2 linked regions of the Moorella thermoacetica genome follow. The protein of the gene in region 1 interacts with the protein of each later gene in a pairwise test. Links are inferred from orthologs where the notes say so. Each region holds a gene or a part of one and is shown on either strand. Other genes may lie near its edges. The genes, in order: MOTHE_RS08510 and ftsZ.

What was found.
Region 2: the proteins of MOTHE_RS08510 (region 1) and ftsZ interact in binary tests that used the Bacillus subtilis proteins (3 or more experiments, as listed by UniProt). The link is inferred for Moorella thermoacetica from one-to-one orthologs.

The regions. Positions count from the first base shown.
Region 1 is NZ_CP012369.1:1,693,198-1,702,558, reverse strand. What follows is about bases 3,398-6,328. They hold MOTHE_RS08510 (cell division protein ZapA), read left to right. Parts: upstream 3,398-4,690; coding sequence 4,691-4,966; downstream 4,967-6,328. Other genes in these bases: MOTHE_RS08505 (DNA polymerase/3'-5' exonuclease PolX), read left to right, coding at 4,963-6,328; pheT (phenylalanine--tRNA ligase subunit beta), read left to right, coding at 3,398-4,605. Outside these bases: MOTHE_RS08530 (TrmH family RNA methyltransferase), read left to right, coding at 1-1; MOTHE_RS08525 (hypothetical protein), read left to right, coding at 74-646; pheS (phenylalanine--tRNA ligase subunit alpha), read left to right, coding at 1,157-2,179; more of pheT, read left to right, coding at 2,194-3,397; more of MOTHE_RS08505, read left to right, coding at 6,329-6,915; MOTHE_RS08500 (arginase family protein), read left to right, coding at 7,062-7,832; MOTHE_RS14295 (nucleotidyltransferase domain-containing protein), read right to left, coding at 7,921-8,049; MOTHE_RS08495 (AAA family ATPase), read left to right, coding at 8,575-9,361. UniProt on the Bacillus subtilis protein: Activator of cell division through the inhibition of FtsZ GTPase activity, therefore promoting FtsZ assembly into bundles of protofilaments necessary for the formation of the division Z ring.
Region 2 is NZ_CP012369.1:774,177-780,201, forward strand. Bases 3,035-5,919 are described here. They hold ftsZ (cell division protein FtsZ), read left to right. Parts: upstream 3,035-3,885; coding sequence 3,886-4,953; downstream 4,954-5,919. Other genes in these bases: ftsA (cell division protein FtsA), read left to right, coding at 3,035-3,865; spoIIGA (sigma-E processing peptidase SpoIIGA), read left to right, coding at 5,127-5,919. Also shown: murB (UDP-N-acetylmuramate dehydrogenase), read left to right, coding at 1-84; murA (UDP-N-acetylglucosamine 1-carboxyvinyltransferase), read left to right, coding at 103-1,359; MOTHE_RS03860 (cell division protein FtsQ/DivIB), read left to right, coding at 1,431-2,216; MOTHE_RS03865 (small basic family protein), read left to right, coding at 2,216-2,545; more of ftsA, read left to right, coding at 2,633-3,034; more of spoIIGA, read left to right, coding at 5,920-6,025. UniProt on the Bacillus subtilis protein: Essential cell division protein that forms a contractile ring structure (Z ring) at the future cell division site. The regulation of the ring assembly controls the timing and the location of cell division.

The sequences.
Region 1 (9,361 bases):
ACCTCCTGGGGTAAATCCAGGAAAAGGCCGTTGCTTTCAGGAAAACTTTGGGCTAGAATGGAGGTAAAGGCAGGTGAGCGCCATGCCGGAGGAGAGCTTGCGGGAAATAGCCGCCACTAATGAGCCGCCCCATACCCTGGCATCACCGGAATTTTTCTTTCTCTTACAGCGTATCGACCGGCTTGATGAGAAATTAACCAGGGAAATCCGGGACGGGGACCAAAAATCAGAAGAACTCATCACCGCGGTGGAGCAAAAACTGACCCAGCGCATTGATGCGGTGGAGCAAAAACTGACCCAGCGCATTGATGTGGTGGAGCAAAAGCTGACCCGACATATTGAAGAAGTAGAGCAAAAGCTGACCCAGCGTATTGATGCAGTGGAGCAAAAGCTGACCGAGCATATTGAGGAAGTGGAGCAAAAGCTGACCCAGCGCATTGATGCGGTGGAAAAAACGCTGACCCAAGGTATTGATGCGGTGGATCAAAAGCTGACCCGGCGTATGGATGCGCTGGAAGAAAAGCTGGGCTTGCGAATCGACAAACAGGATGACAAGCTTAATAGCCTTAAATTCTGGGCTATCGGCGCCGTCATTACCATATCCGTCGGCTTCATCGGCACGATAGCCACATTGCTGTATAAATAGAACTCTTTCTTCCTGCAGTTGTTTTAAAAGGTATGCCGGGCGGAATCTGTTCTACACCTTGTCATGGGCCGTGAAGCTATGCTATAATTACACTTGTGAGGTTACCCCCAAAAGCTCCAGGAAAGGTTGTGATAGGGTGATCCTGTCGGCGGAGTTCTTTTGGAGGCTTTTTGAAAAAACAGGTTCCATAGCTGCTTACATTCTTTATCGACGGATGGTTTTGCAGTAGGCTGAAAATTGTTATAGTGGAAATGCTATGAACGGGTAAAGTAGCCGGTGCGGAACCCACAGGGAGGCGGCGTCGCTGACTGGAAGCGCTGCCGGGGAAAGGCCGGTCGAAGTTCCCCCGGGAGCAGCAGGCTGAAAAGAAGAGTAGGCCGGGCCGGTTTTCCCGCCGTTAGAGGGGAACGGCATGATGGTGCCGGGTAACTTGGGGTGGTTTGAGGATGTTATTAGCTTTCGTCCCGAAGGGGCGAAGGCTTTTTATTTTGTCAGAACGAGGTGACCTCAATGTTAGAAGTTATCGCCAAAATTCGGGAGGAAGCCCTGGCCCGGGTGGCAGCGGCCACCAGCAGCGAGGAACTGGAGGCCTTACGGGTCCGGTACCTGGGAAAAAAGGGTGAACTGACCCGGGTTTTACGGGGGATGGGTAAACTTCCACCTGAAGAGCGGCCCCGGGTAGGACAGATGGCCAACAAGGTACGGGAAGAGCTGGAAGGGGCTCTGAAAGAACACCGGGAGAATCTCTCCCGCCGCGAACAGGCGGAGCGCTTGCGGGCGGAAGCCCTTGATGTGACCCTGCCGGGACGTCCGGTTACCAGGGGCAACCGTCACCCCCTTTATCAGATATTGAACGAAATCAAGGCCGTTTTTATCGGCCTGGGGTTTGACGTCGCCGAGGGGCCGGAGGTGGAGAGCGACTACTATAACTTTGAGGCCCTGAACTTACCCAAGGAGCACCCGGCGCGGGATATGCAGGATTCCTTTTACATTACCGAAGACGTACTCCTGCGTACCCATACCTCCCCGGTACAAGTGAGGGTGATGGAAGCGCGGCATCCCCAACTGCCAATCCGTATTATTGCGCCGGGTAAAGTCTACCGGCGCGACGATGACGCCACCCACTCCCCCTTGTTCCACCAGGTGGAGGGCCTGCTGGTGGACCGGCGGGTGACCTTCGGCGACCTTAAAGGCACCTTGATGGCTTTTTTAAAGCAGATGTTCGGCGAACAGGTCCGGGTGCGTTTCCGGCCCAGCTATTTCCCCTTCACCGAGCCCAGCGCGGAAGTAGATATGTCCTGCGTCATGTGCGGCGGCAGCGGCTGTCGTGTCTGTTCCCACACCGGCTGGCTGGAGATCCTTGGCTGCGGTATGGTTCACCCTAAGGTTTTAAGCATGTCCGGCTACGACCCGGAGGAGGTCAGCGGCTTTGCCTTTGGCCTGGGCGTGGAGCGGGTGGCCATGCTGAAGTACGGCATCGACGACCTGCGCCTCTTCTATGAAAACGACCTGCGCTTCCTGCGGCAGTTTTAAAGGAGTGAATGCCTTTGCGAGTCCCGTATAAATGGCTACAACAATACGTCGACGTCACCCTGCCGCCTGCAGAGCTGGCCGACAAGCTCACCATGGCCGGCCTGGCGGTTGAGGGTGTCGAAGACCTCACCCCCGGCTTTCAGAAGGTAGTGGCCGGGAAAATAAAAACCATCACCCCCCATCCCGATGCCGACCACCTGGTCATCTGCAACGTCGACGCCGGCCGGGAACTCCAGCTGGTAACGGGGGCTCCCAACGTCCATGAGGGCCAGATGGTAGCCGTCGCCCTGGAAGGCGCCAGGTTGCCGGGAGGAAGGGAGATTCACCGGGCTACCTTCCGCGGCGTGGTCTCCGAAGGAATGCTTTGTTCGGCCCAGGAGCTTGGCCTGGATGTCAGCCTGGTTTCCCCGGAAGACAGGGAAGGCATCATCACCCTGCCCCCCGATGCCTCCCCGGGAGCGGATGCGGCTGAAGTCCTGGGCCTCAAGGACGTAGTCCTGGTTCTGGAGTTGACCCCCAACCGGGCCGACTGCCTGAGCATTTTGGGCGTCGCACGGGAAGTGGCGGCTATTACCGGCGCCCCCATCCACCTGCCGGCCACTCTTCCCGGCGAGGACGGCCCGGAAATTACCGGTCTGGCGACGGTAGAAATTACCGCCCCGGACCTCTGCGCCCGCTATGTGGCTCGCCTGGTCCAGGGAGTGCGCATCGGCCCCTCACCGGCCTGGCTGCAGGCCTTTTTACGGGCCGCAGGTATGCGGCCGATCAACAACGTGGTTGACATAACTAACTTTATCATGCTGGAGATGGGCCAGCCCCTCCATGCCTTTGATTACGACCTCCTGGAAGGACACCGGATAATCGTGCGCCGGGCCGGGCCGGGAGAAAAAATAACGACCCTGGATGGAGTGGAACGGGAGCTGGATCCGGAGATGCTGGTCATCGCCGACGCTGCGCGGCCGGTAGCCGTAGCCGGCGTCATGGGAGGGCTGGCGACGGAGGTTACCCCGGCAACCACCAATATCCTGATCGAATCCGCCCATTTTGACGGTGCTTCCATCCGCCGTACCTCCCGCCGCCTGGGCTTGCGCTCGGAGGCCTCGACCCGTTTTGAACGGGGGGTCAACCTGGAGGGCGCGCCAGCTGCGGCCGACCGGGCGGCGCGGTTAATGGCCGAACTGGCCGGGGGCCGGGTGGCCCCTGGCCGCATCGACTGCTATGTAAAACGGCGCCAGCCGGTCACTATTGAGCTGCGGCCGGAGCGGGTAAACTACCTCCTGGGGACGGAACTGGCACCAACAACCATGAAGGAACTCCTGGAGCGCCTGCACCTGGAAGTCCGGGGTGAAGGCCCCTTCCAGGTGACCGTCCCGGCCTACCGGGGCGACCTGACCGGGGAGATTGACCTGGTGGAAGAGATAGCCCGCCTCTATGGCTATAACCGCATCCCCGTCACCCTGCCGGGTAACCTCACGGCCAGGGAAAAACAGGCCCCGGCCCAGCGCTGGGAAGAGGCCGGCAGGGAAGCGGCGGCGGCCGCCGGGCTGGCGGAGGTCATCACCTACAGCTTTATCGGTCCCAGGGCCCTGGATCAACTGCGGCTGCCGGAGGACCACCCCTGGCGCCGTACAGTGAAGATCCAGAATCCTTTAAGGGAAGAGCAGAGCATCATGCGGCCCTCCTTGCTGCCGGGCTTATTGGAGGTGGCCGGCCGAAACGCCAGCCGCCGGGTGCTGCCGGTGGCCATCTATGAACTGGGGCGGGTATTTATACCGGCAGGGTCCCGCCGGCCCGGTGAACCACTGCGCCTGGCCGGGCTGGTCATGGGGACCACCCCGCGGGGATGGAACTGGCCGGCCGGGGAGATGGATTTTTATTACCTGAAGGGTATCCTCGAAAGTATATTCAGCCGGCTCCGGGTAAGGGACGTTTCCTGGGAAGCCAGTAATGCCTATCCCTTCCTCCATCCCGGCCGGGCCGCGACCATCAAGGCCGGTACCAGGGTCCTGGGCTACCTGGGGGAACTGCACCCGGATGTTCTGGCGGCCGTGGAGCTGCCGGCAAGGGCCTGCGCCTTTGAACTGGACTGGGAGGCTGCCGGGGACCTGGCACTGAGGGTGCCCCGCTATGAACCCCTGCCCCGTTTCCCGGCCGTGGAACGGGACCTGGCGGTGGTGGTGCCGGCCACGACCCCGGCGGCGGCCGTGGCCGGGGTAATCAGGGAGGCCGGGGGCGAACTGCTGCGGGCCATCGCCCTCTTCGATGTCTATGAAGGCGCCCCGGTGCCGGAGGGATGCAAGAGCCTGGCCTATTCCCTGGTCTATCAGTTGCCCGACCGGACCCTGACCGATGCCGAGGTCAATGCAGCCCAGGAAAGGATTCAAAGGGCCCTGGAGGAACGTCTGGGGGCCAGTTTGCGACAGTAGGAGATTTTTTTGCCGGCGGGAGGATTTTGCCGCCCGGAAGCGAAAGTAAGGTAAAAAAGCTACCAGGCGAAAGGGAGGGATCAGCTTGCCCCAGGCCGAAGGCCAGGTGGCGGCTCAGGACCGCACCACAGTGAATATTAACGGCCAGGACTATGTAGTTAAAGGGGAAGCCCCGGAATATATCCAGATGCTGGCCGCCTATGTGGATAAAAAGATGCGTCAGGTAAACCAGAAATTCCCCCACTATTCGCCCGTGAAGGTGGCCGTCCTCGCCGCGTTGAATATTGCCGACGAGCTCTACAAAGTACAGCAGGATTACGACACCCTGGTGAAATTGATACAGGAGGAAAAACAGGGTTGACCAACCTGGAGCTGGCCTGGGCCCTGGCGGAAATGGGCGACTTGCTGGAGTTAAAGGGGGAGGAGCCCTTTAAGGTGCGGGCCTACCATCGTGCCGCCCGTTCCCTGGAGAACCTGGAGGAAGAGGCGGCCGATCTATACGCCCGCGGCGCCCTGGAGGAGATACCCGGCGTGGGCAAGAACCTGGCCAAAAAGCTCGCCGAACTCCTGACTACAGGCCGCTCTACCTTTCTCGACAATCTCCGCCGGGAAGTGCCGCCGGGCCTGCGGGAGATGCTGGCCATCCCGGGGCTGGGCAGCCGTACCGTCCGCCAGATTCACCAGGGACTGGGGATTACGACCCTGGCTGAGCTGGAACAGGCGGCCTGGGAGAGGCGCATCCGCACCCTGCCGGGTCTGGGCAGCAAGACGGAACTGGCCATTCTGCGGGGGCTGGAGATGCTGCGGGAGGTCCAGGACCGGGTACCCCTGGGGGTGGCCCGGCCCCTGGCCCTGTTGTTGCGGGCTCAACTCCTGGCCCTGCCGGGGGTGGTCCGGGCGGAAATAGCCGGGAGCGTCCGCCGCGGTAAAGAAATGGTGGGGGATATTGATCTGGTGGCCGCCGTCGAGCCGGACAACCAGGTGGCGGCAGTCCTGGTCCGCCACCCCCAGGTCAAGGAAGTCCTGGCCAGGGAACCGGACCGCCTGGCCCTGCAGACGAACCTGGGCCTGAAGATCGAAGTGATCATGGTTCCCCCGGAGGATTTCCCGGCCACCCTCTTTTATGCCACCGGGTCAAAGGCGCATCGCCGGGCCCTGCTTCGCCTGGCCGCCGAAAGAGGCCTTGGGGCGGCCGACCTGGGCCTGGTTACCCCGCGCTGGCTGGCCGAGGAGGAGGACGTGCTGGCCGGGGGAACTACGGAAGCCCCGGGAAAGGGCGGCGGGTCCCATGGGGAAGCAGCTGCCGCCTTTGCAACATCCGGGGCGACGGCTAAGGAGGATACCCCCGGGGTCGCCGGCGGTGCTCCTGGTACCGGCGTCCCCCCTGCACACGCCGGCGCACCCCTTACACATGCCGGTACCGGGACCAATGCACGGGAAGAACACGCCGGGGTGAGGGAGCCGGTTGAAGCTGCCTTTTACCAGCGCCTGGGTTTACCTTACATCGTCCCCGAACTCCGGGAAGACCGGGGAGAGCTCGCAGCCGCCCGGCGGGGGGAACTGCCCCACCTTGTTACCCTCGCCGATATCCGTGGCGACCTGCATATGCACAGCCGCTACAGCGACGGAGTGGAGACCATTGCCGCCATGGCCGCGGCAGCCAGGGCCAGGGGCTACCAGTATATCGCCATCACCGACCACTCCCGCTCCCTGACGGTGGCCCGGGGCCTGAGCCTTGAACAGTTAAAGGCCCAGCGGGAAGAGATTGCCCGCCTGAATGAGGAACTGGAAGGCATCACCATCCTGGCCGGGATCGAAGTGGACATCCTGGCCGACGGCCGCCTGGACTACGAAGATGAGGTTTTAAAGGAATTCGATCTGGTTATCGCCTCCATCCATTCCGGCTTCCGCCAGGAGAGGGAGCAAATCATGGCCCGCCTGGAAGCGGCCCTGCGCAACCCTTATGTGGATATCCTGGGACACCCCACCGGCCGCATGCTGGGCCGGCGGCAGCCCTACGCCGTAGATGTCAAGAGGGTTATAGAACTGGCGGCGGAGACGGGGACCATCCTGGAGATCAACGCCAGCCCCGAACGGCTGGATCTAAACGATACCTCGGCCCGCCTGGCCAAAGAATACGGCGTACCCATCGCCATTGATACCGATGCCCATGACCCTCACCGTCTCGCGGACATGGAGTACGGCGTCCTCACCGCCCGGCGCGGTTGGCTGGAACCCGCGGACGTAGTCAACACCTGGGAACTGGAACGGCTGCTGGCCGGGTTGAAGCGGAACAGGCACGGGGCGTAAAACAGTATTTAAAAATAGAGGCCACCAGGTTAACCCTGGCGGCCTTTAACTTATGGCGGTAAACCCTGCACCTTTTGTCAACCCTGGAAATCATGGTATAATAAATGCTGGGCAATACAGGTGATAATTTTCCGGGATGATGATCCATGTTTACAGGACCGAAGGTTGTCACCTTGCTGAATTTTGATGATACCTTAGCTAAACAGGAAGAGCTGCGCCGTTTCCCCCATGACCTGGTCGACCTGCGGGACCTCAAGGGTACCAGGATGTATTGCGCTCCGGAGGTCCTGGGAGAGATAGCCACCCGGTTGGGTAAGACTAAAAGGGGGATTACCTTAATCGGCAGCGGTGACTTCCATTATGTATCCTACCTGCTGCTGGCGGCCATGACCCGCCCCTTTACCTTAATCCTCTTTGACAATCATGCCGACCTCAAGCAAGATCACCCGCATGCCCCTCTTTCCTGCGCTTCCTGGGTGGCCCGGGCCCTTGAGCTGCCGTACCTGCAGAAGGCCATAATTATCGGAACCCGCGGGGATGAAATGCGGTGGGTGCCACCCCGTCACCGCGAGAAGGTACTCTTCCTTTTTTTCACCGGTAAGGCCTGGCTCCGGCAGGTTTTAAATAATTCTACCGGGACCGTTTATATCAGCATCGATAAAGACGTGTTGTGCCGGGAGGATGCCGTCACCAACTGGGAACAGGGGTCGATGACCCTGGCGGAACTTTTACTGGCCCTGCGGGAGATTACGCAGCAGAAAGAGGTAGCCGCTGCCGACGTCTGCGGCGAGGCCCCCCTGCACCCCCTGGATCAGTTGCGTCCTGCCGGCCGGGAAGCTATCCGCAAGAACATGCGTGCCAATGTAATGATCCTCCGCACCCTGCTGCTGGCTGGCAGCTATAAGAAGGCGTCCTAGCAGGATGCCCCTTCAGAAATCCAGTATTCACGTCGCTCCGCTAAATATGGCAAAACTCAGCCATAAGCTCCAATTCGCGCTTTTAGTCCTACGAGGTTTCCGGCATCGGCAGTACTGCCAGATCAACATCCGATAGTGCCGTTTGCCATTTCGTACCGTAGGAGCCAAATAAAAACAAGGCTAGGACATCCTCCTGTCCACCTGCGAAATCCGCCATGCTGTTTAGAGACACCGCCACGTCCAATCGAGTTAGCTGAAAATTAACTAACTTCGATACCATAAAGAGGCCTGATTTTCATTCTGTGGAGAACCATTTCTTCAAGGTAGCTTTCAACTTTACAAATGCCGGATTTATGCAGCTTTCCAGGCTTACAGATATGGCTAACTGATAATACAATGAAGAAGAACGGGCCTTCCCGGTTAGTTTCAAAGCCCGTTCAAAGGCCTCTTTCGGTCGATTTGGTTTTCCCTTAAGATCTTCTGAAAAACCCTTCTGAACCAACCAGGACCTCGCGCTCGGTAATAATAAAAGATTCACCCTGCTTAACTCGCTTTATATAGTGACTTAAGGATGTTTTCATCTTTCTAATACCGACCTGTTCCATTTTTCCATCTCCATGTAGTTATATTATAACACCAATTAACAGGGTTATTAAGCAGGACCATGGACTAGTACCCAAAATGTTTATTGGTAAAAATTGTTGTCATATCACGGTGATTGTGATATAATATCACCAAAATAGTGAGCATCAACGGAGGTTTCGTTATGACAAAAGGACTATTCCCGCTTGGCGGTCCTGTTGCTAAGGAAGACCTGGTCGGCCGGGAACAATTCATCGTTTCTTTAGTCAATCGCCTTTCAGAAGGACAAAGTGTGATGTTGGCAGGACCTCGTCGCATTGGCAAGACATCTCTAGCCCACGAAGTCCTGCGTAGGATGAAAAATAAGGGAGCTTATACCGCCGCCGTGGACTTCTTCCGTTTTTCCGGCAAGCGGGATTTTGCTGCCAGTTTGATTGACGCATGTCTGGAAAACAGGACGGGAATTAATAAAACCTTGAACGTCTTACGGGATCGGGCTAAAGCCATGGCTGGTGGAGCGCAGTTTGCTATTAAACTTAAAGACCTGGAGATTTCCTTCGGGTTTCCCGATAAAAAATCGGACGACGAACTCCTTGACTATGCCTTGAAGCTTCCGGGTATCCTGGCCGACAGGGATGAAAAGGTAATGGTGGTCATGTTTGATGAGTTTCAGGAGGCCTCCAGGGTAACGGACCCCGAAATCTTTAAACGGATGCGTGCCCATTTCCAGACCCAAAAAGGCGTGGCCTACCTCTTTCTAGGGTCGAAGGAAGGCATGATGCAGACCCTTTTTGGTGGGAGAAAGGAAGCATTCTACCGCTTTGCCATCATGCTTCCCATTCCTATTATAGCTGAAGACGATTGGATACCATATATTACTCAAAAATTTGCCTCCAGAAACATTCAAACCGATGCGGAGGTGGTAAAAGAGATTATTCAATTTTCCG
Region 2 (6,025 bases), 920 kb from region 1 along the record:
ATCGACAGGGTAAGGGAGGCTGTAGCTCGCCAGCTGGGGATTGACCTGGAGTTGGAGATTGAGGTTTGGGGTGAAGGCCTATAGTTTGGGGAGGGGTAGGCCTTGGAGGTTCTAGTCATCAATGGGGGCCAGCGCCTGGAGGGGGTAGTGGTTGTCCAGGGGGCAAAGAATGCCGCATTGCCCATCATGGCAGCCACCCTCCTGGCCACCGGGGAATGCCGCCTCCAGCGGGTACCCCGCCTGCAGGATGTCAGTGTCATGGCAGCTGTTATTCGTTCCCTGGGGATGAAGGTGGAGCACCGGGGCGAGGAACTGCTGGTGGCTCCGGAGTCCACGGTAACGCCGGAAGTACCGGCAGAATTGATGCGGCAACTGCGGGCTTCCAATCTGGTTATGGGCCCCCTGCTGGGGCGGTGGCACTACTTCCGGGTACCCTATCCAGGGGGCTGCGCTATTGGCTCCCGGCCCATGGACCTGCACATCAAGGGTTTGATGGCCATGGGGGCTGAAGTGATGGAAAAGCTGGGCTATATCGAGGCCCGGACCACCGGGCTCCGGGGAACCAGCTTCTACCTGGATTTTCCCAGCGTCGGGGCGACGGAAAACCTGATGATGGCCGCCGCCCTGGCGGAAGGGGTGACAACCCTGTATAATGCGGCCCGGGAACCGGAGATTGTCGACCTGCAAAATTTCCTGAACGCTATGGGAGCCAGGATTCGCGGCGCCGGCCGGGATACCATCCGCATCGAAGGGGTGAGGGAACTCAAGGGATGCGATTATAAGATAATTCCCGACCGGATCGAAGCCGGTACCTTCCTGGCCGCAGCAGCGGCCACCGGAGGCGATGTCCTGGTCCAGGATTGCCAGCCCGAGCATCTCATGGCCGTCCTGGCAAAACTGCGGGAAATGGGGGCCAGGATAATTATAAAAAAAGAGGCCATCCATATCCAGGGCCCGGGGAGGCCAAGGGCCGTCGATTGTAAGACCCTCCCTTACCCCGGTTTTCCCACCGATATGCAACCCCAGTTTATGGCCCTTATGAGTGTAGCCGACGGTACGAGTATTATGGTTGAAAGCATTTTTGAAAACAGATTTAAACATGCGGCTGAATTAAGGCGCCTGGGAGCCGATATAAAAATAGAAGGACGGGTAGCAGTGATCAACGGCGTTCCAGGCTTAAGCGGGAGTATGGTGGAAGCCTCCGACCTGAGGGCCGGGGCGGCCCTGGTGATCGCCGGCCTCCTGGCCGAAGGGCAGACCCTGGTGGAGGGCGTCCACCACCTGGATCGCGGTTACGAACAATTGGAGAAACGCCTGGGCGACCTGGGAGCCGATATTCAGCGCCTGAATAAGAAGTGAGATAACTTCTCACTTCTTCCAGTGGACAGGCCTAATCTTTCTGGTATAATGGCAGTAAACGAGGTGGGAAGATGGCTGTCCCAGCCCACTCGCCCCGGGTTTACCGGCGGCGCCGGCAGCGGGTTCGTCGTGCCCTGTTTTTTTTCTTGCTGGTTACGGCTTTATTTTATTTTATTCATTCCGGCTTTTTCTCCCTGGAAAAAATCGTTATTACCGGTAATGAGCACATAGCTGCCTCCGAGCTGGAAACCTTAATGGGGGTAACCATGGGCACCAACCTCTGGCAGATAGATACCGGCACCCTGGCCCGGCGGCTAGCAACCAACCCCCTGGTAGCCTCGGCCCACGTCTCCCGGCGCTGGCCCCATACCCTCCTGGTAAGGATCCAGGAAAGGGTACCGGTAGCCCTCCTTGTGGACCAGGGCAGCTTCCTCCTGGTCGACGCCACAGGTGTGGTCATGGAAAGGGTCCAGCAAATTGGCTCCCTGAACCTGCCCCTTATTTCCGGCATAGGCCAACTGGGAAAGGTAGGCCCCGGTTCACGGATTGAGGATCAGGGACTCCAGGCCGCCCTGGCAGTGTTACAACAGGTGCCACCCACCACTTTAAACCAGCTCCAGGAAATAATCGCCCCCTCGCCTGTTAACCTGCAGCTAATCTGGGCCGGCCAGATCAGGGTAAAATTCGGCGACAGCAGGGATGTGCCCGCCAAGCTGGAAAGGTTGCAGGAAGCCCTGCAGGGCCTGCCCGGTGACAGCGTAGTGGAATATATTGATGTTAGCTTTGCCGGACCGCCGGTTATTAAGTTCACCCAGTCAACCAGCCAGGCACAAGCCGGGAAAGGAGTGAAGCGGTGATGTGGATCCCATTAATAGGTCTTATCGTGGGTGTAGTGGCCGGGCTCCTGCTGCCGGTAAAGATACCGGTTGTCTATAGCAAGTATATGTCGGTAGCCGTACTGGCAGCCCTGGATTCGGTATTCGGGGGCCTGCGGGCGAGTATGGAAGATAATTTCGATAATGCCATATTCCTGACCGGTTTTTTCTCTAATACTTTACTGGCGGCCTTCCTGGCTTATATCGGTGACCAGCTGGGAGTAGAGCTTTACCTGGCAGCAGTTCTGGTCTTCGGCGTGCGTTTGTTCCAGAACCTGGCGATTATCCGGCGGCACCTGTTAAAAAGATAAGAAAAACCCCTTGTAAAAAAAGGGAAATAGAAAGTTATGTTGAATTCTCCTTCGTAAGAAATGGGGGGAACCTGGAGGTGCCGGAGTTTGCCCAAAGACAATATAGTTGCCGGTATCGATATTGGCACCACCAAGGTGGTCGCGGTAGTAGCGGAAGTTATGCCGGAAGGCCGCCTGAATATCATCGGCCTGGGGGAAACTCCGTCCGGGGGCCTGCGCAAAGGGATTATTGTTGACATTGAAAATACGTCCCGGGCCATAGCCGGAGCCATAGAGCAGGCCGAACGCATGAGCGGTTGCCAGGTCCATTCGGCCTTCGTCGGTTTGACGGGACCCCATATCGACTCCCTCAACAACCGGGGAGTGGTGGCTGTTACCGGTGAAGACGGTGAGATAAGCCTTGAGGACGTAGAGAGGGTCCTCCAGGCCGCCCGGGTGATACCCCTGGCGGCGGAACGGCGCATTATTCACGTCCTGCCTCGCCAGTACATAGTTGATGGCTATGATGGCGTTATGGACCCTGTAGGTATGTGCGGTTCCCGCCTGGAGGTCGAAACCCAAATAGTCACCGCCGCCGGGGCCGCGGTCCAGAATATAATGAAAAGCGTCCAGCGAGCCGGGCTGGCAGTGGACGAGCTGGTTTTAAATCCCCTGGCCTCGGCCGGGGCCGTCCTCCAACAGGCGGAAAGGGAACTGGGGTCCGTGGTGGTGGATATTGGCGGTGGCACTACGGAAATCGCCCTTATCTCCCAGGGCAGCCTGTGGTTTGCGTCGGTCCTGCCCATCGGCAGTGAACATATAACCAGTGACCTGGCTGTGGGCCTGCGGACCCCCATTGTCCAGGCAGAAGTAATAAAAAAGGAGTATGGCTGCGTCCCGGCGGACGCCGTTCCTGATAACGAGGCCGTTGAAGTCCCGCCTGTAGGGGGAAGGGAAAAACGCCGGGTCTCCAGGAAAGCCCTGGCGGCAATTATTGAACCCAGGGTCGAGGAGATATTCACCTTGGTCCGCCGGGAGCTAAGCTCCGCTCACTTTCAAGGCCTGCTGCCGGGAGGGGTGGTCCTTACCGGCGGTGGTGCCTTGCTGGAAGGTATAACCGGGATGGCAGCCGAGATTCTCGCCATGCCGGTGCGCCTGGGCTGGCCGGAAGGGGGCAGCGGTCTGGCCGACATGGTAGCTGCGCCTCCCTATGCTACGGCAGTTGGCCTGGTAAACTATGGTGCCCGCCGCCTGGCCCATCCCCAGGCGGCAGCCACACGGGAAACAGGGTGGGAAAATTTCTGGTCACGGCTAAAGAGCTGGTGGCGTGAACTTTTTTAAGATAAAAGGAGGAGTACCGGGTGCTGGAATTTGAGGACGGCGATCTCAACCAGTTTGCCGCCATTAAGGTGGTGGGAGTAGGTGGCGGCGGTAGTAATGCCGTTAACCGGATGATTGCTGCCGGCTTGCGAGGAGTAGAGTTTATCAGCGTTAATACCGATGCCCAGGCCCTGCGCCTCTGCCAGGCGGAACAAAAGATCCAGATCGGCGCCAAGCTCACCAAGGGTCTGGGAGCCGGCGCCAACCCGGAGATTGGCAAAAAGGCGGCGGAAGAGAGCCGGGAGGAGCTGGCCCAGCGACTTCAGGGAGCTGATATGGTCTTTGTCACCGCCGGTATGGGCGGCGGCACAGGTACTGGAGCTGCACCGGTAGTGGCTCAGATTGCCAAGGAAGCCGGTGCCCTGACGGTGGGTGTAGTTACCCGCCCCTTTAGCTTCGAGGGCCGCAAGAGGGCCAAGCAGGCCGAAGCCGGGGTAGAGGAATTAAAGACCAAGGTAGATACGTTGATTATTATCCCCAACGACCGCCTGCTCCAAGTGGCCGATAAACAGACCTCCATACTCGAAGCCTTCCGGATTGCCGACGATGTACTCCGCCAGGGTGTCCAGGGGATTTCTGATCTTATCGCCGTACCGGGGCTGATCAACCTGGATTTCGCCGATGTCAAGACCATTATGACGGATACCGGTTCGGCCCTCATGGGCATTGGCCGGGCTACCGGGGAAAAGCGGGCCGTTGAGGCGGCCCGGATGGCCATCTCCAGCCCCCTGCTGGAAACCTCCATTGAGGGGGCCCGCGGGGTACTGTTAAACATCACCGGCGGCAGCAATCTGGGCCTGCTGGAAGTGAACGAAGCGGCGGAAATAGTCGCGGCGGCAGCCGATCCCGAGGCTAACATTATCTTCGGCGCCGTTATAGATGAGAGCCTGAAGGACGAGATCCGGGTCACCGTCATTGCCACCGGCTTTGAGGGGAAGACTGCCGAGCCGGCGGCCGACCAGGCGGCGGCGACCCGGGAGGCTGAACTGGATGTTAAACCATTTAACATTGACGACCTCGACATACCGGCCTTCCTCCGCCGGCGCTAGGTACGGTTGGGATCGTCAGAACTGTTACCTTGCGGTAACAGTTTTTTTATATCCATCATCTGACAAATTTTTCCTGATGGAAGGAATATAATTACTGTAGTTATGAATCTGCCATAAAGCTCATATCATGGTAATAATTAGGCCTACCATCTCCGGGGTGATGCCACTTGCCTGTGGTCTATATGGACGTGGTTCTGGTAATTAACCTGGTTATGGATTACTTTATCCTCTGGGCCACAGCCAGACTGGGGCAATTGCCGGCTTCTTGCTGGCGGCTCCTGGCCGGAGCCACCGTCGGGGCGGCTTATTCCCTGGCGCTCTTATTTCCCGGCCAGGAACCGGCCCTTACCATGGTGGTAAAGGTCCTCTTTTCCCTGGTTATGATTCTGGCGGCTTTTTATCCCCTCAGCTGGCGCCGTTTTTTTCAGGCGGTGGTTTATTTTTACCTGGTTGCCTTCGCCATGGGGGGGGCCATGCTGGGAGGCATCTACCTTTCCGGTGGTGGCAAGAGCCTGCAGTTAATGGGCGGTGCCATGATGGCGGCTTCAGGACTCCACTATACCTGGCTCCTGGTAGCCCTGGCGGCTGCCATGGTGCTGGTTCGCTGGGGTGCAGGCTGGCTGAAAAAAAACATCTGGCAGCAGATGCTCCGGCTGCCAGTGGTGATAACCTTCGGCGGCCGTCACCTGGCCGTCAAGGCCCTGGTTGATACCGGCAACAGCCTGCGGGAACCCCTTTCCCAGCGGCCGGTGATTATCGTGGAATATAGCGCCTTAAAGGAGATCATGCCTCCGGAGATTATTAAAGCCTATGACAGCCAGGGGGGATTTGACCTGGATAGCCTAGTGAACTCCTTGGCCGCCACTCCCTGGGCAACCCGGTTACGGTTGATCCCCTATCACTCTCTGGGACAGGAACGGGGGATGCTCTTGGGTTTACGCCCGGATGAGGTGGTTATTGTAACCGGCCAGGGGATGATCAAGGTAAAGGAGGTTTTAATCGGCCTCTACCGGGAGCGGTTATCGCCGGAGGGCAATTACCGGGCCCTGCTGCACCCGGATTTGCTGGAACT